2 regions of the Thiocystis violascens DSM 198 genome follow, and region 2 is predicted to be linked to the other one. Evidence: predicted binding sites of a transcription regulator. Region 2 holds the regulator's gene; the other holds the start of a gene.
What was found. Region 2 encodes sigma-54, which starts transcription at its own class of promoters, with help from an activator protein. Its sites were predicted from a motif close to TGGCANGNTNCNTGCTT; they were not measured.

Region 1 (11,583 bases), 1.2 Mb from region 2:
ATGAAACAGCGAATGAATGGCGTAAAAGTTGGCGCCCAGCCGGGTATAAAAATGACGCAGATCCTGGCACGAAAGGTCATAGGCGAATTCGTCGAGGATATCGTTCAGCAGGGCGTGAGAGACCTGTTCGTACATGCTGATTCCGGTTGAAAAATAGACGGGATTGACAGGATTGCGGTCTTACCTGAAACGTTGGCAAAGCCCCATTGGCTTACAACCCCCACTGCCCGATGAAAGGCACATAGAGCCCGGCATCGGCACGGGTCGCGCCGCGCTGGCCGACGATCCGCGAGGCGAACGACTGGGCGCGCTCCAGGGTGGTTGCCAGCGGCCAGCCGTCGAGGATACCCAGGATCAGCACTGCGGCGAAGGCATCGCCCGCGCCGACCGTGTCCACCACCTCGGTCGCGGGCGCGGGAGCGACCTGAGCCGTCGTGCCATCGGCGGTCAGGCCGAGCGCGCCATCGCCGCCCAGGGTCACGATCAGACCGGCGAGGTCGTGGCGTTCGAGAAAGGCACGGGCGCGCGTCGCCAGATCCGGCGATGTTGGACCTGAGTCTTCCAGCCAGGCCAGTTCGTCGCGATTGAGTTTCACCCAGTCCGCGTCGGTGACCAGACCCAGGGTCGCGTCGCGCGACCACCAGGGCGCGCGCAGATTGACATCCAGAAACACGCGGTCCGGCCCCTCCGCCTTGAGCGCTTGCAGGGTCGCCGCCGAGACCGGCTGACGCAAGGCCAGGGTGCCGTGATAGAGCAGACCGCAGCCCGCGCCCGCGGCGAGAGACCGAATCGAGTCATAGGCACGGTCGGGGACGATGTCATAGGCGGGCTCGCCGTCGGTCAGAGACACCGTGACCTCGCCGGTGGCGTGGTCGGGGTCGGTCTGCAGATCGGCGACATTCATCCCCCAGTCGCGCATGGCGGCGCGCACCGCCGCGCCATCCGGGTCGTCGCCCACCGCGCTGATCAGACGCACGGATGCGCCGAAGGCATGCAGATGCCAGGCGACATTGAAGGGCGCCCCGCCCAGAACCCGATGACCATCGGGAAACCGATCGAAGAGGACTTCTCCGAAGATACAGATCGGGGAAAGATGCATGGTTTGCGTTTCTCCACATGAAATCCGGCAACGAAGGCTTGAGCGCTTCGCTAATACGCGCTCAAGAACGGCCCTCGGGATCGATACCCGCCTGCTTGAGCAGACCCGGCAAGCGTTCCTTTTCCGCTCTCGCTGGCGCGTTCCTGCGGGCGAACGTCGAATTGATTCAACGCCCGGACTCAGGCTCGACGAACGTCAGCAGATCCGGTCGAAAATGGGCCACGCCCTCCAGAATGCCGGCGCTGTAGTGGCCATTCATCCCCGACCAGTCGCCTTTGGCGCAATACAGACGCTCGCTCAGACCACGTTCGGCAGCGCCGCGGCGTGCCCGATCGCGGACATCGGCATGGGCGTTGGCGACCAGGACCGAGGGAATCGGACTCGTCAGCACCTCCAGGTCGTTACCGCTGTCGCCAGCGAAGAGCGTCGCGTTTTCGTCGCAGCCGAGCGCGCACATCAGGAAGGTCACGGCATGATATTTGTTGGCCTGTTCGGGCAGCAGGTCGAGCAGTCCGACGGCGGCGGTTTCGTCGATGCTCCAGATCAGGTTGGCGCGCATTCCGGCCGCTTCAAGACGTTTCCGCAGCCGCGCGAGCAGATCGTCGACGTTCAGATCGAGTGGGACATCGTAGCTGAGCTTGAAAGGAGCCTGTTTTTCGGCTTCCTGTAATCGCAGTTCCGTCAGATCGGCGAACAAGGCTTGCAGTGCCGCCGCGCCCGGCCAGGTTTGCGCCAGTTCGTCGCTCCAGCCCGGCAGCGGGCTCCAGACTGCCGTGCCCTCCGCGTCGACCGTCACGGCCTGAATACTTGAACCCACATCACCGATCACATACGCGGGCCAGGGCAGCGCGTAGTCGGCGATCGCTTGTTCGACCAACGCCCGATGTCGCCCCGTGACATAGGCCAGGGTCACCCCGTCCCGAGCGACCAGACGGCGGAAACGGGGACGCGCCTCGGGCGACTCGGGCTCGCGCCCGTTCGGAATCAGGGTGCGGTCAAGATCGGTGCAGAGCAGCAGCCTGATGGGCATCGCGTCGTTCATCCCGACACCTGCGGAACGCGGCAGGAACCGAAGAAGTCGTAATGTTCGACGGCTTCCAGAATCCCCAGCGCATGCGCCTGTTGGGCAAAGTAAATGTTCTCGTGCTCGCCCAGTTGGGACAGTTCCTCGCAATGACGGTTCGCCACGACCACCGCCAGGGTGTTGCCGCGCATCATATCCTCATCCGCCCCGGATCCGCCCGCGACCAGGATGTGTTCGAGCGGAATTCCCAGCCGATGCGCGACATAGCGCAGTGCCTGACCCTTGCTGGCGCGGATCGGGACGATGTCGAGGAATTGCCCGAAGGAATGCACGACATTGACGCTTTGCTCCTGGGTGCGCAACAGAGTCGCCAGTTCCTCCACCGTGGGCGCGACCGTGGGATCATAGTGATAGGAAATCTTGAAACGGCTCTGCTCGACCTTGCGCTGCGGCGTCAGCCCCGAGATCCGCTCAAGGGCGCGGCGCACCGCCTGGGGCTTCCAGAGATGGTCGACATGATCCTTCCAGTAGTCGTCCGGGATCAGATGCCCGGTGTAATGAATGTCGGTGCCGAGACTTGTGATGAGGATATCCGGCACCGGGATACGATGTTTCTTGAGTTCGGTCAACAGCGAATCGAGACGCCGCCCGGTCACGATGCCGAAATTCGCGCAACGCTTATTGTCGCGCATCATGGTGACGAAGCGCTCGACGCCCTCGGCATTGCCCAGCAGACTCTGATCCAGATCGGTGAAGAGCGCGCGATCGCGATAAATGAGACGCCGGCGCGCCGGCGGCGTATCGGGAATGGGCACGGCACGCTTGGCGAGCGGGGCGATGCGCTGGCGGTAAAGCTCCGCATGGGCCTGCCAGGAGTAACGTTCGCGTACCCCCGCCAGGCCATTGCGCGAGAAGGTTTGCCAACGTTCGGGATCGCTCAGGATGTCGAGCAGAGCGGCGGCGATGGCCGCGCGGTCCAGCGGATCGACTAGCAAACCATTCTTGCAGTTGCCGACGATGTCCACCGGCCCGCCGTTTTCAGTGGCGACCAGCGGCAGACCGGTGGCGGCGGCCTCCAGCAGCGTCAGACCGAAGGGTTCGGTCAGCGCGGGGTTGATGAAGACGCCCTTGGAACGGGCCACCAAACGATAGATCTCGGGCACCTCGTCGGCACTGTGATGTTTCGGCGCGGCGACCTTGCCATAGAGGTCATAAGCATCGACCGTGAGCAGAATCTCGGTCAGCACCTCGCGGGCACCTTCGTCCAACTCGCGAATATCGTCGCGGTTGCCGGCGACGATCAAGAGGTTCGCCAGCGCCTGGAGTTCGGGCGATTCGCCATACGCCTCGATCAGCGTCACGATGTTTTTCCGATGATCGGCGCGCGACAGCGCCAGGATCAAGGGTTTGTCGGGGGCGTCGAGAAAGCGCTTGACCCGCGCGCCAAAGGCGATCGGCGGATCCTTGGGCGCGGGCGGATGAAACTGCTTCAGATCGGTGCCGGGCGGGATGACGACCATCCGCTCGGGCTGATAATAGTCATAGAGCGCGTATTGCCCCTCGATCTCGTTATGGGTGCTGGTGATCACCAGGTCCGCGCTGGCCAGCACGGTTTCCTCGGCGTCGATGCGGCGCAGCATGTGGTAACGCGCGTCGATCTGTTCGCCATCGAGTCCGGCCGCCAGCAAACGCTGGCGTTTGTCGCGCCCCAGCGAATGGCCGGTATGCACCAGCGGCACGCCGATGAGACTGGCCAGTTTCGCGCCCACGTATCCGGCATCGGCGTAATGACTGTGAATGACATCCGGCCAGTGTCCCTGTTCCTGAAGCCAGGCGGCCAGATTATCCATCAAGCCGTCGAGATGGTCCCAAAGCTGCTCCTTGACGATATAGCCCTCGGGGCCGGCCTCGATGCGGACGATGCGGGATTTTTCGCTCAGGGGTTCGAGCGGCACGCCATAATCCGCGCTGACGGCCGCGTCGACGACGCGACGGGTGACCAGATCGACCTGCGTCACATCGGCGCGTTCGCCGAGCGCACGGGCGAGATCGACGACATATTTGGTCTGTCCGCCGGTGTCCGCGTCGCGTCCGAGTTCTAAATCATGGCCACGAATCAGGCCGTGAAGACTGAGCAGAAGGATGTACATGGAATCGACCTCTGGTGTTTCGCAGGTGGGCGAGTCGGTTGTGCGTCCTCGCGTGGAGTCAGCAACCCAAAGCCCCCGACAATGCCCACGCATCCCGATACAATGCTAGGCACCGAGGTCAGACGAGGAGTTCCGAGCGTGGAGTTTTTGAAGGCCAATCTGGATCTGGGCGTCATGGGTCTGCTGGGATTCATGAGCTTCATGATGGTGGCGTTTGTGATCGAACGCTATCTCTACTTCGCGCGGGTGGATCTGAGCGCCTTCGAGGATGCCGAAGATCTCGACCTGGTGCTGACCCGCCATCTGACCGCGATCGCCACCATCGGCGCCAATGCACCCTATGTGGGCCTGCTCGGAACGGTCCTCGGAATCCTGCTCGCCTTCCATGACATCGGGCAGGCGGGCGCCATCGAGACTGGCACCATGATGCTGGGACTGGCCCTGGCGCTCAAGGCCACCGCGCTCGGTCTGGTGGTGGCCATCCCCTCGCTGGTCTTCTATAACGCGCTGTTGCGGCGCACGGACGTGCTCAAGGCCCGCTGGCGCAAGGAACGGCGCGGATGAAGCGCATGGATCAGATCAATGTGATCCCTTTCATCGACATCATGCTGGTGCTGCTCGCGATCGTCCTGACCACGGCGACCTTCATCGGCGAGGGGCGACTGGAGATCCGCCTGCCGGAGTCGGCGAGCCAGACCGGGTCGGACATCCCCGCCGCCGTCGAGATCGCCATCGATGCGGAGGGCGAACTCTTTCTCGATACCGAACCACTCCCGATCGAGGCGTTGGGCGCCCGACTCGCGGCCCTGGACCGCGCCACCCCGATCGTGCTACGGGTCGACGCCGCAACCCGTTTCGACCGCTTCGTTGCCGTGGTCGATCAGCTCAAGGCCCGCCAACTCGATCGACTGACCATCCTCACACGCAAATCATGAAGGATGTTAGGGGCTGTCTGCGCTGCGTCTGGCTCGGGCTGCTGTTCTCGGCTTTCATGCATGCGGCCATCGCCGCCGCCCTGCTGCGGGTCGATGCGCCGGCGTCGACCGCGTCGGCGGAGCGTGTCGTGAGTCTCGATCTCGCGCTGTTTGGCGCTGGCGAAGCGAGCGAGTCGACTGGCCCGATGGCGATGCCCGTGCCGGAAACGGCGCTTGCGGCGCCCACTCCGGCCCCCCTTCAGGAACAGCCCCGCGAGCCGGAGCCGGAGCCGGAGCCGGCAATCAACCAGGATGACCGCCCGCTATCGGTTGTGGGACCGGAGGTCAGGAGCGCGCCCGAGCCTGCAATCCCTCCGCTCCCCGTCCAACCGCCCGCGCCAGACGGGCGGATAGCCGCGAAAACCGCCAGACTCGAACCGAAGACGAAGGCTCCGTCACCCCCCCAGACATCGGTCAAACCCAAGCCAAAGCCCGCGTCAGTCGCCAAATCGAAGCCTAAGACCAAGTCTAAACCGACCGTGAAACCCTCGGCAACGGCCCAAAAAACGGCACCGACGACCGCCGCCGCGCCATCAGGCACATCGCGCAACCCGCGCCCCGACGCCGGAGCGGCATCCGGCACGAGAAAGGCGACACAGCCGTCCGGATCGGGGGGTGAAAGCGCCTCGGCGGTCAGGGATCGGTCGGAACAGGAGTATCTGAGCGCCCTGCAACAGGCCATCAAGCGCCATCAGAACTATCCGATGGAGGCCCGGCGCCGTCAGCAGACCGGTATCGCGACGGTCGCCTTCGTGATCCGGCCGGATGGCCGCATCGACCAGATCCGTCTTGCCAAAGGCTCCGGACAGTCGGCACTCGACCGTGCCGCACTGGACGCACTGCGCCGACTCGGGCGTTTCAAGCCGATCCCAACCTCGCTTGGCCGTTCATCCTGGCCGCTGCGGGTACCGATCCGTTTCGACCTGAAATAACCCGCAATCCCTTGAACCATCGTTGGGTATATCATTGGTTCAGCATTCGCTGAAAGACTGAATCACGAGGACGAGAACCATGGCATCACTGAACCTGGACCATCTGCAACCCCTGCGCGAGCAACTCGACGGACATGCGATCTACGGCGCCATCCAGCGCGTCGAGGATCTGCAAATCTTCATGCACCACCATGTCTTTTCGGTCTGGGACTTCATGTCGCTGATCAAGTATCTGCAACGGTCCATCGCCCCGGTCCAGGTGCCCTGGATCCCGCAAGGCGACCCCAGCCTGCGCTACTTCATCAACCAACTGGTGCTGGAGGAGGAATCCGACACTCTTCCGCTCGACGGCGGTCAAGTCGGCTATGCCAGCCATTTCGAGTCCTACTGTCAGGCCATGACCGAGATCGGCGCCGACGGCGAGATGCCCTGGCGTTTCCTCAAGCTGGTCGAGGAACAGGGCGTCGACCAGGCGCTCTACTCGCCGACCGTGCCCCTCCCCGCGCGCTATTTCTCAGAGACGACCTTCTGCTTCATCCGCGAGGATAAGCCGCATGAGGTCGCTGCCGCCCTGGCGCTCGGCCGCGAAAATCTGATTCCGGCGATGTTCCGCAAATTCCTCCAACACATGCAAATCAGCGAGACTCAGGCGCCCGCCTTCCACTATTACCTGAACCGGCACATCCATCTGGACGAGGATTTTCACGGCCCGCTGTCGTTCAAGCTGCTCGAAACCCTCTGCGGCGACGATCCCGAGCGCATCGCGGAGGCCGAAACGGCCGCGCAGGAGGCGCTCTGCGCGCGGATCCGCTTCTGGGACGGCGTGTTGGAGGCGATTCGGGCGGGTTGAATCGCGCCCGGCGCGGGTTGATTCGCGATTCCTCGTCTCCACGTTGCATAAACCAACCAAAATTATCAATTATCCAGACAACGAGGACTCCATCATGACCGCCACCGTCAGCGTTCCGCTCGACAACGAAGGATTTCTGCTCAACCGCGACGACTGGAGCGAGGAGATCGCCGTCGAACTGGCCCGGACCGACGATTTCGAGATGACCGAACAGGTCATGTCCTTCATCCGCGAGGCCCGCGCCATGTTCGAGGAGGATGGCGTGGTGCCGCCCATCCGAATCTTCGCGAAAAAACAGAAGGTCTCGACCAAGGATCTCTACGACATCTTCAAGAAGGGGCCGATGAAGCTCATCTGCAAATGGGGCGGTCTGCCGAAACCGACTGGTTGCGTCTGACAGACGACACTCAGATTGGATAGCGAGGGCGTCTCCCGCCCTCGTGCCGGGTATGGTGCGAGTCTCCGCCTGCTGTCACACCTCGCCGCGATTGTAGTCGGGCTGCGCCGTGATTTTGTGGATGCTGAGATCCGCGCCGAGATATTCCTGCTCCTCGGTCAAACGTACCCCGACCGCCAGCTTGATCAGACCATAGATCGCGAAACCTCCGGCAAAGGCCACCAGCACGCCGATCAGGGTTCCCGCCAACTGCGCGGTCAGAGTCACGCCCCCTACCCCGCCCAGCGCCTGAAGCCCGAAGATCCCGGCGGCGATCCCACCCCAAAGCCCGCAGAGTCCGTGCAGCGGCCAGACTCCGAGCACGTCGTCGATCTTCCATTTGTTCTGGGTCAGGGTGAAGGCATAAACAAAGAGCGCGCCAGCGACCCCACCCGTCACCAACGCACCCAATGGGTGCATGAGATCGGAGCCGGCGCACACCGCGACCAGACCGGCCAGCGGTCCGTTATGCAGAAATCCAGGGTCGTTCCTGCCCACGACCAAGGCCGCCAGGATGCCGCCGACCATCGCCATCAATGAGTTGACCGCGACCAGACCGCTCACCGCCTCCACCGTCTGCGCCGACATGACATTGAACCCGAACCAGCCGACCGTCAGGGTCCAGGCGCCCAGCGACAGGAAGGGAATCGAGGATGGCGGATGGGCGGTCATGCCGCCATCGTGACGATAACGCCCAGTACGCGAACCGAGCAGCAACACGGCCGCGAGCGCGATCCAGCCGCCGACCGCATGCACCACCACGGAGCCGGCGAAGTCATGAAAGGGCGCGCCGAAGGTGGCCTCGATGAAGGTCTGCATCCCCAGGTTGCCGTTCCAGACCATGCCCTCGAAAAAGGGATAGAGCAGACCGACGATTAGGAAGGAGGCGAATAACTGCGGATAAAAACGCGCGCGCTCGGCGATGCCGCCCGAGACGATGGCCGGGATCGCCGCAGCGAACGTGAGCAGAAAGAAGAACTTGACCAGTGCGTAGCCGTTTTTTTCCTGAAGCGCCTCGGCGCCAGTAAAGAAGTCGACCCCATAGGCCAAACTGTAGCCGATGAAGAAATAGGCGATGGTGGAGATCGCGAAGTCGCTCATGATTTTCGACAGGGCGTTCACCTGATTCTTGGCCCGGACCGTGCCAAGCTCCAGGAACGCAAACCCCGCGTGCATGGCCAACACCATCACGGCGCCGATCAGGATAAAGAGAACGTCGGTACCTGCCTGCAATGATTCCATCTGTCATCTCGTTTTTAGGATTTTGAACGAGGCTTTAAGCATGGATCAGGCCAACAGCAAGACAGTCGATCCCCGCGAGAAATATGGGCAACACAGAAATCCGGATGATCGAATTCAGTGCGGAACCGGAAAAAACGCACCTCAAAAGCGCCAGATTGCATTGGATGACTTCGCATGCACGCCTTTCGGGACGAGTTGACATCGATGGTGTTACAAATGAAAATTCGATCACACTTCCTGCCGGTGATCGACGATCCGCCATGACTCGACCGATCTTGACACGCCTGCTCGTCACCCTGACCGGGGCGACTGCCCTCGCCATCTCCGCGAGCGCGCCAGCCCATTTCCAGGAACTCATCCCCGCCGTCGAGATCGTCACGATCAAGAGCGGCAATCCGGTTGTGCTCCAACTCCAGTTCACCCATCCGATGGAACGCGGCCCGGCGATGGACATGGGCAAGCCGGCGCGGTTCGGCGTCCTCGGTCCCGCCGGACAGGAGGATTTGCTGGCAAGCCTGACCGCCCGCGAGGTCGAGGGCAAACAGGCTTACGCAGCCGAGTATCGCGTCAAACAACCCGGCGACCATGTCTTCTTCGTCGAACCCGCGCCCTATTGGGAGCCGGCCGAAGGGGTCATGATCGTCCACTACACCAAAGTCGTCGTCGACGCCTTCGGGGCCGGGGAAGGCTGGGATGCCGAGGTCGGACTGCCGGTCGAGATCGTGCCGCTCACGCGCCCCTATGGGCTTTGGACCGGCAACCTGTTCAGCGGCATCGTCAAGCAGTCTGGCCAGCCAGTCCCGTTCGCCGAGATCGAGGTGGAATGGCGCAACGACGGCTCGGTCACGCCGCCTGCGGACGCTTTCATCACTCAGGTCGTGAAAGCGGACAGCAATGGGGTCTTTCACTACGCCATGCCGCGCGCCGGCTGGTGGGGCTTCGCGGCCTTGCTGGAAGGCGAAACACCGATGAAGAACCCGGAGGGCAAGGAGGTTCCGGTCGAGGCCGGCGCCTTGATCTGGGTGCGCGCGCGGGATATGAACTAGGGCAGCCGGCTGATGGCTCACATTCCCGATGGCGTGCTCTCGGCGCCGGTGCTGATCGTCGGCGGACTGGTGTCCGTGGGCCTGCTGGCGGTCGCGTTGCGCCGACTCGATTATGATCGCCTGCCTCAGACGGCCGTGCTGTCGGCGGCCTTTTTCGTCTCCTCGCTCATCAGCGTCCCGATTGGCCCCAGTAGCGTGCATCTGCTGCTCAATGGGCTGATGGGTCTGCTGCTCGGCTGGACCGCGCTGCCGGCGCTGTTCGTGGCCCTAGTGCTCCAGGCCGCTTTTTTCGGCTATGGCGGTATTCTGGTGCTTGGCGTCAATACCATGAACATGGCCCTGCCCGCGCTGTTCTGCGCGCTTTTGCTGGCCCCCTGGATGCGGCGGGTCGCGCCGGATCGTCTGTTCTGGATCGGCGCGGCGGCCGGCGGACTCGGAGTACTGATGACCGGCGTACTGGTCGCGCTGAGCCTGGGACTGAGCGGCAAGGCGTTTCTGCCTGCGGCGGGTGTACTGGTGGTGACCTACCTGCCGCTGGCGCTGGTCGAGGCGGTCATCACGGGAACGGTCGTGGCCTTTCTCGCGCGGGTTGCCCCGGAACTGCTGCGGTCTTCCGAGGTCTCCCATGCCTGATCCCGGTTCGCGCGCCAGGCACCCATTCCCCCGCCGCCTGATTCTGCCGCTCATGCTCGCGTTGACCAGCCTGCCGGTCGCTGCCCACAAACTCCAGGTGTTTGCCTTCGCCGAGGGCGACCGCATCGAGGGCACGACCTATTTCGCCGGCGGCGCGAAGGCGGCGGGGGCGCGCATCCAGATCCAGGATACCGCTGGACAGGTGCTCGCCCAACTGACGCCGACGGAGGACGGCCAGTTCCGCTATCGGGCGCGGACGCTGACCGACTATCTCATCGTCGCCGAGAGCGGCGACGGTCATCGCGCGCAATGGCGGATACGGGCGGACGAACTGGCGGGCGGGTTTCCGCTGGCGGGCGCCGAATCACCCCAACTCCAGACCCACGAGACCTCGACCTCCGAGCCCGCGGAAACCGAGCGCGCCCGTCTCCCCAATCCCGTCGCCGCGCCGGTTTCCGGCGAGACACACGACATCGACCCGGCGCTCATCGCCGCCATCGACCAGGCCGTCGCCCGTCAGATGCGTCCGCTGCGCGAACAACTCATCGCCGCGCGGGATGAGGTTCGGTTGCGCGACATCCTGGGCGGGATCGGCTACATCCTCGGCCTGACCGGGCTTGCGCTCTGGTGGCGCAGCCGTCGGCCCGACACCCAATCATGAGCCAGACGGCCTTGCTCATCCCTCGCGGGTCAGGCTGGATCGCCGTCCGCGATCCCCGTCTGCGCATCGTCGCCGCCCTGTCGTTCGCGCTGGTCGCCATCAGTCTTCAGCATCCGCCCGCGCTTCTGGCCGCCTTTCTGTTCGCTGCCGCGCTGGCGGCCAGCACCGGGATGCGCGCACCCGATCTCTTGTGGCGACTGCTGGCACTGGAAGGATTCATGCTCGTCCTGCTGATCACCCTGCCCTTCACGGTGCCCGGCAGTCCATGGATCGCGTTCGGCCCTCTCGCCGCCAGTCAGGAGGGCCTGGCGCTCGCCGTCACGATCCTGCTGCGGGCCAACGCCGTGGTGCTGGTGCTGCTCGCCCTGGTCGGCAGCCTGGAACCGGTCGTCTTCGGTCATGCGCTGGCGCGGCTGGGCGTGCCCGAAAAGCTGGTCCATCTTCTCTTGATGACGATCCGCCAGATCCATCTGCTGCATCAGGAATTCATCCGTCTGCGCCAGGCCATGCGGGCGCGCGCCTTCGTTCCGCGCAGC
Region 2 (11,583 bases):
GTCGACGGGGTGCTGACCGATGGCAGTCTCTTCCTCGGCGACGACGGTCAGGAATACAAGGCGTTTCACTCCCGCGACGGACTCGGCATGACCCTGCTCCTGGATGCCGGCATCCGTCTGGCGGTGATTACCGGGCGTACCTCGAAGGTTGTGCGGATGCGCATGGAAAGTCTCGGGATCTCCGATGTGTACCAGGGCTACCGGGATAAATTGCCGGCCTATGAGGAACTTAAGCAGCGCCTTTCGTTGACGGACGATCTGATTGCCTATGTGGGCGACGATGTGGTGGATCTGCCGATCATGCGTCGGGTCGGTCTGGCGGTCGCCGTCGGCGACGCCCATCCGCGGGTCCAGCAGCATGCCCACTGGCGCACCCGTGCCGGCGGCGGGCAGGGCGCGGCGCGCGAAGTCTGCGAATTCATCCTGGATGCCCAGGGCGCTCTGGATCGAGCCATGAGTCGTTTCCAATGAGCATTCGTTTTTCATGAGCCCGAACGCCTCGCGGTTTTCGCGGCCGTCCTGGTCGCGCCGGCAACTCTTGCTGGGCGCCTGCTTCGTCGTCTCGGGCCTGATCGCCTGGTGGCAGCTTCAGTCGCCTCCCGATACCGCACCGGTGCTGGACGCGCGTCCGCGCCTGCCGGATTATGTCGTCCTGAATTTCGCCGCGGTGGATACCGATGAGGTCGGTCGGCCAAGCCGGCGCCTGCTGGCCGATGAACTGCGCCATTTCGTCAGGGAGGATCGGTCCGAACTCGATCGTCCGCACCTGGAACTGTTTCAGTCCGCCGGTCCGCCTTGGAAGGCGCGCGCTCAGGAGGGTCTTGTGCTGACCGGCGGCGATCAGGTTCGGCTCATCGGAGATGTCCAGTTGGATCGGGAGGGGGACGGCCAGACCCGTCCGGTGCATCTGGAGACCGAACGGATCGATGTCTGGCGCAAGCAGGCGCTTGCGGAAACGGATCTTCCGGTCCGCATCCTCAGCGACGGCGACTCGCTGACCGCCAATGGCATGCGGCTCTGGTATACCGAGCCGACGCGGACCACCTTCCATGGCCGCGCCCGCATCCGGTTCGCGCCGGAGTCCGCGCCAGACGACGAGTTAACCCGGGAGACGCCGCCATGAGCATCCTCGCACCCTGTCGGCGGCGGTCCTTACCCGCGATCTGGCTCAAGGCAAGCATGCCGCGCCCCGTCCGGCGCGCACTGTTCATGGCCGTCTGCCTGGCCGCCAGCATCTGGACGCCGGCTTGGGCGCTCCAGGAGGACGCCCAACAGCCCATCTTCATCGAGGCCGATGATGTCGAGGTGCGCGAGACCGACAGCATCAGCGTCTATGTCGGCAATGTCCAGGTTGATCAGGGCAGCATGCGGCTGCTCGCCGACCATGTGACCGTTTACCATCGGGAAGACCGTCAACCCAGATTTTTCGTCGCGTTGGGAGCGCCGGCCAAGTATCGACAGCAACTCGACAACCGCCAGGGCGAGGTCCAGGCGTTCGCCAGGCGGATGGAATACGATGCCGACAAGGACGAATTGATCCTGATCGGCGAGGGTCTGCTGATCCAGGGCGCGGATCGACTCGCCAGCGAACGGATCATCTACGACCGCGCGCGGGCGCGGTTTCGCGCCGGCGGCTCGGAACGGGTCAAGATCACCATCACCCCGCAATCGCGCTAAGCTCACGCCGCATCCGGCGGGAGCGAACGTCCCGAATGTCGGTTTCGAGCCACGTAGGAGGAGATCCAGTTGACCGCGCTGCATGCCGAACGACTGAAAAAGAGTTACCGCGGTCGCCAGGTGTTGCAGGACGTCAGCGTCGCCGTGAATCCAGGCGAGGTGGTGGGGCTGCTCGGACCCAACGGGGCCGGGAAGACCACCTGCTTCTATCTCATCGTCGGTCTGATCGCCGCGGATCAGGGCCGCATCCTGCTGAACGATCGCGATATCACGCGGCTGCCGATGCATGCGCGCGCGCGCGCCGGACTGAGCTATCTGGCTCAGGAGCCCTCGGTGTTTCGCAAACTCACCGCGCGCGAGAACATCCTGGCGATCCTGGAGACGCGCCGGGATCTCAAGCGTCCCGAGCGCGAGCGACAGTGCGAGCGACTGCTCGAAGAGCTGGGGATCGCGCATGTGAGCGATTCGCTCGCGCTCAGTCTCTCGGGCGGGGAGCGCAGGCGTCTGGAGATTGCTCGCGCCTTGGCCGTGGACCCGATCGTCATGTTGCTGGACGAACCCTTCGCCGGGGTCGATCCCATCGCGGTCGGCGACATCAAGGCCATCGTCTCCCATCTGCGCGACCGTCGGATCGGGGTGCTCATCACCGACCACAATGTGCGCGAGACGCTCGACATTTGCGACCGCAGCTACATCATCAGCGCCGGGACGGTGATCGCCGCCGGGGTGCCGGCCGATCTGCTCGCCAACCAGCAGGCACGGGATGTCTATCTGGGCGCCGATTTTTCCATGTAGCCCTGAAACGCCATCGGCCATGCCGCGCGCGCAACCCGCGTCGGTCTCCCGGCCGCTCGGGGGAAGTTTGCGATTTAACGCCCCCGCCATGATCGGGAAGGGTGTAAGATAAAATCATCATCACTCCCCCTGCCCGGACACGGCGAACGCGGGAGATTGAAATGGGCTAGAATCGCCGAAGACGCGCTTAACGCTTTCGCACTCGAACGGGATCATCTCAAGACGCACTCGCGCTCCATGAAGCAATCCATCCAGCTTCGCCTCGGCCAACACCTCACCATGACGCCCCAGTTGCAGCAGGCGATCAAGCTTCTGCAATTGTCCACGCTCGAACTTCAGAAAGAGATACAGGAGGCGCTCGATACCAATCTCATGCTGGAGGAGGGCGACGATGCCGAGCGATTCAGTGCCAGCGAGGCGAGCGACAGCCGGATCCAGCCGATCGAGGAGGTCGCGCGCACGCGCGCCGAGGAGGATCTGCGGATCGATCGGGAGGTTCCGTCCGAGTCCAGCGAGATGCCCGACGAGCTTCCGGTCGATACGCAATGGGAGGATGTCTACGACAGCTATCTGCCCACCGCCGCTCAAGGCGGCGATGACGGCGCGGACTACGACCCTTTCGCCCACCAAAGCCGTCCGCAAACGCTGCACGATCATCTCGCCTGGCAACTGAACCTCAGCCGTCTCAACGAGCGCGATTTCATGATCGCCCAGGCGATCATCGACGCCATCGACGCGGACGGGTATCTGCGCACCCACATCGAGGATCTGCTGACCACGATCGACCACCCGGAGATCGGTGCCGATGAGGTGCAGACCCTGCTCCATCGCGTCCAATCGCTCGATCCGCCCGGGGTGGGCGCGCGGGATCCGCGGGAATGTCTGCTGCTTCAATTGCGCCAGATGCCCTCGGAGACGCCTTGCCGCGACCTGGCCATTGCCATCTGCCGCGACGGGTTCGAGCATCTGCCGAGAAAAGACATCGCCGCGCTGGCGCGCCTGCTCAATGCGCCGGAGCCGGAGATCGTCAGCGCCATCGAACTCATTCGCCGACTCAATCCGCGGCCTGGATCCTTGATCGAGGCGGCGCCTTCGGAGTACGTTGTCCCGGACCTCTTCGTGCGCAAGCTGGAGGGCCGCTGGCTGGTCGAGCTGAATCCCGAATCGACGCCTAAACTGAGAGTGAACGCGGACTATGCGCGCTTGATCCGCCGCTCCGATCAGAGCGCCGACGGTACGACCCTGAAGAGCCATCTGCAGGAGGCACGCTGGTTCATCAAGAGTCTGGCGAGCCGCAACGATACCGTCCTGCGCGTGGGTTCCAAGATCGTGGAAATGCAGCAGGATTTTTTCGAGCAGGGCGACGAGGGGATGCGGCCGATGATTCTGCGCGACATTGCCGAGGCGCTCGAATTGCACGAATCCACCGTCTCCAGGGTCACCACGCAGAAATACATGCACACCCCGCGAGGCACTTTCGAGTTCAAATATTTTTTTTCCTCTCACGTCAATACCGCTTCTGGCGGCGAGTGTTCGTCCACGGCCATCCGCGCCCTGATTCGCAAACTGATCGCGGCGGAGTCCGCCAGGAAGCCACTGAGCGACGAGAAAATCGCCAAGGAGCTTGAGGGTCAGGGGATCAAGGTCGCGCGCCGGACAGTCGCCAAATACCGCGAGGCAATGGGTCTCCCACCCTCGAACGAGCGCAAACGCCTGGATTGACAGGCCGTTTGAACCTTAAGGAGTCACACGATGCAGATCAACCTGACGGGTCACCACATCGACATTACCGATGCACTCAGGGATTATGTCGAGAACAAATTCGAGCGCCTGGGGCGACATTTTGACCACGTCATCAACGCCCACGTCGTCCTCAGCGTTGAAAAACTCGCCCAAAAGGCGGAGGCGACACTCAATGTCAATGGGGGTAATGTGTTTGCCGACTCTACCCACGAAGATATGTACGCGGCGATCGATGCCCTGATCGACAAGCTTGATCGCCAGGTGCTGCGCCACAAGGAAAAGAAAAGCAGCCACCGCGGTCCTGTTGCGAAAATCGCCGAGGCGGAGGAATAGCCGCGGCCGAGCATTGAAGGCGAACGCGTTGCTTCCGTAGGCACGCACCAGGCACCTCGGGCGGCTCGTTGACTGACCGTTCGGGGTGTTTTTTATTGAGACGACGAGAGACGATCACCACCATTAGGCTCAGATCCAGCCGACAGGTCGATCGCAGGAGACCCGAATTCATGACCCTAGACAGCGATTGCGCGACCATCGCGCCGAACCCGCGAGACTGCCCGCGGAATGCGCGCGAAGACCTGGCGGCCGCCATGCGCGTCCGCGAATCCTAGGACGTTGAGCCATGTTGAGCCCAGACCTGATCAGCGAAGCCCGAATCGGGTGCGCTCTTGAGATCGCGAGCAAAAAACGCCTGCTCGAAACGCTGGCCGAACTGCTGGCAAGCGGTCATCCGCGCCTGCACACCGAGACCGTGTTCGAGCGACTGCTGGAACGCGAGCGCCTTGGCAGTACCGGACTTGGCCATGGCATCGCCTTGCCGCATGCCCGGATCAAGGAGGTCACGGAGGTGTTGGGAGCCTTCGTGCAGACGGTCCGGGGCGTGGACTATGACGCGACCGACGGCGAGCCGGTGGATCTCGCCTTTGCGCTGCTGGTGCCGGATGCCGCGAACGACGAACATCTGCGCCTCCTGGCGCATCTGGCCAGTCTGTTCAACGATCCGGCGATCCGGGCGAAACTGCGCGCGGCGGATTCGCCGGCATTGCTCCTGCAAGTGTTGAACTCGCGCTAAGCCGCCCTTGCAACGGCCGCCAGCGATGATCGATAGCCTTCAGTCCCTGATTGCGCAGACCGGATCCCAGCTCAAGCTGCATTGGCTGACGCCCGAGCCGCGCGAGCCGCGCCCCTTGCAGGGCGAGGCTCCCGAGCATTCCCGCCAGTCGCTGATCGGATCGCTGAACTGTATCCATCCCAACCGCCTGCAGATCGTGGGTCAGCAGGAACAGGCGTATCTGCATGCCCTGGGCGCGACCGCCTTCGCCGAAACCATCGAAAAACTCTTCGCCGACCGTCCCGCGGCGGTGATCTTTTCCGATGGCATCGAGCCTGGCGCGGCATTGCTCGAATATGCCGAAGGCACGCAGACGCCGCTGCTGGCTTCCACGCTCGGCGATCAGGAACTGATCAACCACCTGCGTTATTTTCTGACCCATGCGCTCGCGGAACGCAAGACGGTGCATGGTGTCTTTATCGAAGTGTTGGGCATGGGCGTGCTGCTGGTCGGCAGTCCGGCGGTCGGCAAGAGCGAACTGGCGCTGGAGTTGATCACCCGCGGTCACCGCATCGTCGCCGACGACGCGCCCCGCTTCGCGCGGATCGCCCCCGAGGTGCTCGAAGGCACCTGTCCGGAAACCCTGCGGGACTTTCTCGAAGTCCGCGGTCTGGGTATCCTCAACATCCGCGCCATGTTCGGCGAAGGCGCCGTGCTGCGCAGCAAGACGCTCAACCTGATCATCGACCTGCAACCACTGGATCACCAACAGCTCGAATGCATCGATCGACTCACCGGCAGCCTGACGGCGGCCACCATCCTGGGCGTCGCGATCCCGAAGATCGTCATGCCGGTGGCGCCGGGCCGCAACCTGGCCATTCTGGTCGAGGCGGCGGTGCGACATCAGATCCTGCGCATCCGCGGCTACGACGCGGGCGTGGATTTCATCGATCGGCAAGCCCGCGCCATCAGTATCGATCGACCCGATCCGCCAGCCGCCCGACGCTGACGTCACAGGCTCAAGCGTCGTCTTCCGTCAGCCCGACCTGAAGCGCACTCAATCATGAAACTGGTTATTCTCAGTGGACTATCCGGCTCCGGGAAAAGCGTCGCACTTCACACGCTGGAAGATCTGGGCTATTACTGTATCGACAACCTGCCGCTCTTTCTGCTGAAAGACCTCGTGCTGGGGCTGCGCAAGGCGGCGCTTGACGAGGCGTTCACGAACACGGCGGTCGGTGTCGACGCCCGGACCAATCCGGATGAACTGCGCCTGCTCCCGGAACTTGTCCGGACCGCTCAGGAGCGAGGCATCGACTGTCGCGTCATCTTTCTGGAAACGAACACCGACACTTTGATCAAGCGTTTCAGCGAGACCCGCCGCAAGCATCCGCTCACCCGGGGCGACCGTTCGCTCGGCGAGGCGATCCAGCTCGAACGCGACCTGCTGGAGCCGATCCGGAGCTGCGCCGGGATCCTCATCGACACCACCCAGACCAATGTCCACGAGTTGCGCGATCGGGTACGCGGCTGGCTGGTCGGCAGCGTCTCGCCCAAGGCGTCGATTCTGCTCCAGTCGTTCGGGTTCAAGCATGGCGTGCCGCAGGATGTGGATTTCGTGTTCGATGTGCGTTGCCTGCCCAATCCGCACTGGCAGCCCGAACTCAAACCGCTGACCGGACGCGATCCGCCGGTCGTGGCGTTTCTGGAGGCAAGCCCCGAGGTCCAGCGGATGCGCGATGACATTCAATCCTTTCTCGCGCACTGGATCCCGTCCTTCGAGACCGACGGGCGGAGTTATCTGACGATCGCCATCGGCTGTACCGGCGGTCAACATCGCTCGGTCTACATGACCGAGGCACTGCGTCGCTTCTTCGAGGGTGACGGTCACAAGGTCATCGTGAGACATCGGGAATTGCCATGAGCGTCGGACTTCTTCTGATTACGCATCGTCCGCTCGCGGGGGATCTGCTGAGTGTCGCCACCGAGATTCTGGGCAGCCGTCCGCCCGGCATCGAGGCGCTGGAGGTGATCAACGATACCCCGTGCGAAGATCTCGTCGCCGAGGGTCTGCGGCGCGCCGCGCGACTCGACCAGGGCGATGGCGTGCTGATCCTGACCGACCTCTTCGGCGCCACGCCCGCCAATGTCGCGATGGTTCTGTTGGATCGCCTGGAGCGCGCGCGGGTGCTGGCAGGCGTGAACCTGCCGATGCTGCTGCGGGCATTGAACTACGCCGCGCTGGATCTGGAGACGGTGGCCGAGAAGGCCGCGCAGGGCGCGCGCGATGGTATCCGCCTGTGCGTCGCCGCAGGCGAGCAGCGCACGATACCGGCACGCAGGATCCAGGTCACATGATTCGCAGGGAATTCGAGATCTGCAACAAACTGGGTCTGCACGCGCGCGCGGCAGCCAAGCTGGTGCAATGCGCCACGCGCTACCGCAGCCATATCGAAATCGAGCGGCGCGATCAGCGCGTCAACTGCAAAAGCATCATGGGGGTGATGATGCTGGCCGCGAGTCAGGGCACCTGGGTCACGGTCGAGGCCGTCGGCGACGACGAGGAGGACGCAATGGTGTCGATCGAGACACTCATCCGCGAGCGCTTCGGGGAGGCCGAATGACCACCGCCTTTCAGGGCATCGGAATCGCCTCGTCCTGTCCGATTGCCCTGGGGCCGGCGTTCATCGACGCGCGCGGACGCGGCGGCGCCTTCCTCACCCCCATCGCCAGCGATCAGATCGGCGCCGAGATCGCCCGACTGGATCTGGCCGTGGCCGCCGCGCGCGAGGCCTTGCAGGCGGTACGCGAACAGATCCCGCGCCACACCCCCATCAAGATCGCCGAGTTCATCGACGCCCACCTGCTGATGCTCGAAGATGCCGCCCTCATCGACGAGGTCCGGCGCATCGTGACCGATCAATTGTGCAATGCGGAGTGGGCGCTCCAGTTACAGCGCGACACCCTGATTCGGGTCTTCGACGAGATGGACGACCCCTATCTGCGCACCCGGCGCGACGATATCGAGCATGTGGTCCGTCAGATTCAGTCCTTCCTGCGCGGCGAAGCGCCCGCGCTCAACCCCGGAATCAAGGATCTCGACGGCTGCGTGGTGGTGGCGCACGATCTCATGCCCGCCGACGCCATCCTGCTGCGCCACCGCGGCGCGGCGGCCTTCGTCACCGAAGCCGGCGGTCCCATGTCGCATACCGCCATCCTGGCGCGCAGCCTCGGGGTTCCCGCGGTTATGGGCGTCCACGAGATCACCCGTTATCTGCGTCAGAATGAATTTCTGGTGGTCGACGGCGAGACCGGAACCGTGCTCGCCGATGCCGACGAACGCACCCGGGAGTATTTCCGCCAGCGCCTGCGCGCGTTCGAGGCGCGCCAGCGTCGGTTGCGCGAATTGGTCAGCCGACCCACTCTGACACGCAATGGGGTCGCCATCGATCTGCTGGCCAATCTGGAATTGCCCGAGGACGTGCGCACGGCCAAGGCCAACGGCGCCGCTGGCGTCGGTCTGTACCGCACCGAATTTCTCTACATGAACCGCGACGACCTCCCGGACGAGGAGGAGCATTTGGCCAACTATGCCGAGATGATCGCGGGACTCGATGGCATCCCCATCACCATCCGCACCCTGGATCTCGGCGTCGAGAAAGGCTGCGAGGCGTTCGTCCGATGCGGCTCCAATGCCTGCAATCCGGCACTCGGTTTGCGCGCGATTCGACTCTGTCTCAAGGAACCGGAGCTGTTCCGACCGCAATTGCGCGCGATTCTGCGCGCCTCCGCGCTCGGCCCAGTCCGCCTGATGCTGCCGCTCGTGACCAATGTGCATGAAGTGGATACCGTGCTGGCGCTCATTGTGCAGCTCAAGCATCAGCTCGACCGCGAGGGACTGCGCTACGATCCCGCCCTGCCGGTCGGGGCCATGATCGAGGTGCCCGCCGCCGCGCTGGCGGCCCGCGCCATCGCCCACCGGATGGACTTTCTCTCCATCGGCACCAATGACCTGATCCAGTACACGCTCGCCATCGACCGTCTGGACGACGCCGTCAACTATCTGTTCGACCCCACCCATCCCGCCATCCTGCGGCTGATCCGCATGACCATCGAGGCCGGGCGCGCGCTGAACATTCCGGTCAGCATGTGCGGCGAGATGGCCGGCGACCCGCGCTTCACGCGCCTGCTGCTGGGGCTTGGGCTGCGGGAGTTCAGCATGCAGCCGGGGGCGCTGCTCGACATCAAGGAAATCGTGCTTGACGCCGATTCGCGGGAACTTCAGCGGCGCACCGCCCAACTGTTCGATCTGCTCGACGAGACGGATCCCAGCCACCTGTTGGAAGCCTTGAATCAGGCTTGAGTCCGGACCGACAAGCCCCCCATGAGCGTCTCCGTCCCCAGCCATCCCGACCGCCCGCGTCTCGACGCCCTGCGCCAAGTGCTTGAGCAGGGCGCCATGCGTCAGGCCGCGCGCATGCTCAATGCCCTGCAACCCGCCGAAATCGCGTATCTGCTCGAATCCCTGCCGCCTCAGGAACGCGAACTGGTCTGGAATCTGGTGGAGGCCGAGTCCGATGGCGAGGTGCTGGCCTATCTGCATGACGATGTCCGCGAACACCTGATCCGGCTGATGGATACCGGCGAACTGATCGCCGCGATGGGCAATCTGGACACCGACGACCTGGCCGACCTGATCCGGGATCTGCCTGTGGCCATCACGCGCGAGGTCGTCAAATCGCTCGACCAACAGCGCCGCGAGCGACTTGAGCAGGCCCTGTCATTTCCGGAAGACAGCGCCGGCGGCCTGATGAACACCGACACGGTGACGGTACGCCCCGAGATGACCCTGGAAGTCGTGATGCGCTATCTGCGTCGGCTCAAGGGCGGCCTGCCGGACATCACGGACAACCTCATCGTGGTCAATCGCCGGGGATCCTACCTGGGCGTGCTCTCTCTGACCGATCTGCTGACCCACGACCCGGAGGATTCGGTTGCCGAGGCCATGCGGCTGGACGTGCAGGCCATTCCCGCGACCTGGAGCGCCCACGAGGTCGCGACTCGTTTCGAGCAGCACGATCTGGTCACCGCGCCGGTGGTGGACGACGAGGGACGCCTGCTCGGGCGTATCACGGTCGACGATGTGATGGACGTGATCCGCAAGGAAGCCGAACATCAGTTTCTCGGTCAGGCCGGTCTTTCGGAGACCGAGGACATGTTCGCCCCGGTCCTGCTCAGCGCGCGCCGGCGCGCGCTCTGGCTCGGCGTCAACCTGCTGACCGCCTTTCTCGCCGCCTGGGTCATCGGCCGCTTCGAGGCGACGATTCAGCAGGTGGTGGCGCTGGCCGTCCTCATGCCCGTGGTCGCCAGCATGGGCGGGATCGCCGGCACCCAAACGCTTACGCTCGCCATCCGCGGCTTGGCCGTGGGCCATCTCACGTCCAGGAACGCCCGCTGGCTGTTCCGCAAGGAGATGGCGGTCGCGGCGCTCAACAGCATCGTCTGGGCCGTGGTGGTGGCGCTGATCGCCTGGCTCTGGTTCCACGACACCCGGATCGCGCTGGTCATCGGCGCGGCCATCAGCATCAACCTGCTCGCCGCCGCCTTCGCGGGCGCGCTGTTGCCGCTCTTGCTGGAACGCCTCGGCATCGATCCGGCCCTGGCCGGCGGGGTGATTCTCACCACCGTGACGGATGTGGTGGGCTTTCTGGCGTTTCTGGGATTGGCGACGGTCTTTTTGCTTTAACTTTCGGAAGGTCAGACGAATGGCGCGAGCCACGGTCTTATTCATCATTCTGCTTCTCGTCGGAACATCAACCACGTTTGCCGATGCCGAAGAGCGACCACTCTGGGAGATCGGGTTTGGCGGCGGGGTCATCCAGATTCCGGATTATCGCGGCTCCAGCGAATCGGGCGTCTATCCCTACCCCTTCGTCATGCCCATTTACCGTGGTCGCTCTTTCCAGGCCGACGAGGAAGGCATTAAGGGCGTTCTCGGCGAATCCAATCGTCTGCGTCTGGATGTCAGCTTCTATGGCAATGTGCCGGTCAACGGCGATAACGACGCTCGCGCGGGCATGGAGACCCTGGATCCGCTCCTGGAAATCGGCCCGATGCTCCGCTATAAGGCGTGGACAGCGTCGCGCCACCGCCAATCGCTGATCCTCGACGCGCCGCTGCGAGTGGCGCTGTCGCTTGGCGATGGAGTGGATGTGGTGGGGTATGCGCTGACGCCGAGGGCGTCGTACCGCAGACAGATCGATCTGTGCGACAGGCCGTGGAAGTGGTCCATCAGTGGCGAACTGCTTTGGGGGTCACGG

Region 1: the regulator sigma-54 is predicted to act here: its motif matches at 8,744-8,760, upstream of THIVI_RS05675 (ammonium transporter).

What each region holds. Positions count from the first base shown of each region.
Region 1 covers NC_018012.1:1,250,717-1,262,299, forward strand. The annotation lists gene THIVI_RS05630 (amylosucrase) at 1-135, opposite strand, end outside; gene THIVI_RS05635 (PfkB family carbohydrate kinase) at 212-1,099, opposite strand; gene THIVI_RS05640 (HAD-IIB family hydrolase) at 1,266-2,141, opposite strand; gene THIVI_RS05645 (HAD-IIB family hydrolase) at 2,138-4,273, opposite strand; gene exbB (TonB-system energizer ExbB) at 4,412-4,837, shown strand; gene THIVI_RS05655 (biopolymer transporter ExbD) at 4,843-5,208, shown strand; gene THIVI_RS05660 (energy transducer TonB) at 5,205-6,179, shown strand; gene THIVI_RS05665 (DUF3050 domain-containing protein) at 6,259-7,029, shown strand; gene THIVI_RS05670 (TusE/DsrC/DsvC family sulfur relay protein) at 7,124-7,426, shown strand; gene THIVI_RS05675 (ammonium transporter) at 7,502-8,707, opposite strand; gene THIVI_RS05680 (DUF4198 domain-containing protein) at 8,968-9,753, shown strand; gene cbiM (cobalt transporter CbiM) at 9,766-10,386, shown strand; gene THIVI_RS05690 (hypothetical protein) at 10,379-11,047, shown strand; gene cbiQ (cobalt ECF transporter T component CbiQ) at 11,044-11,583, shown strand, end outside.
Region 2 covers NC_018012.1:2,435,757-2,447,339, forward strand. The annotation lists gene kdsC (3-deoxy-manno-octulosonate-8-phosphatase KdsC) at 1-471, shown strand, start outside; gene lptC (LPS export ABC transporter periplasmic protein LptC) at 485-1,123, shown strand; gene lptA (lipopolysaccharide transport periplasmic protein LptA) at 1,120-1,677, shown strand; gene lptB (LPS export ABC transporter ATP-binding protein) at 1,747-2,472, shown strand; gene THIVI_RS10805 (RNA polymerase factor sigma-54) at 2,710-4,194, shown strand; gene hpf (ribosome hibernation-promoting factor, HPF/YfiA family) at 4,225-4,548, shown strand; gene THIVI_RS10815 (PTS sugar transporter subunit IIA) at 4,835-5,284, shown strand; gene hprK (HPr(Ser) kinase/phosphatase) at 5,310-6,272, shown strand; gene rapZ (RNase adapter RapZ) at 6,327-7,187, shown strand; gene THIVI_RS10830 (PTS sugar transporter subunit IIA) at 7,184-7,621, shown strand; gene THIVI_RS10835 (HPr family phosphocarrier protein) at 7,618-7,887, shown strand; gene ptsP (phosphoenolpyruvate--protein phosphotransferase) at 7,884-9,626, shown strand; gene mgtE (magnesium transporter) at 9,648-11,009, shown strand; gene THIVI_RS10850 (MipA/OmpV family protein) at 11,029-11,583, shown strand, end outside.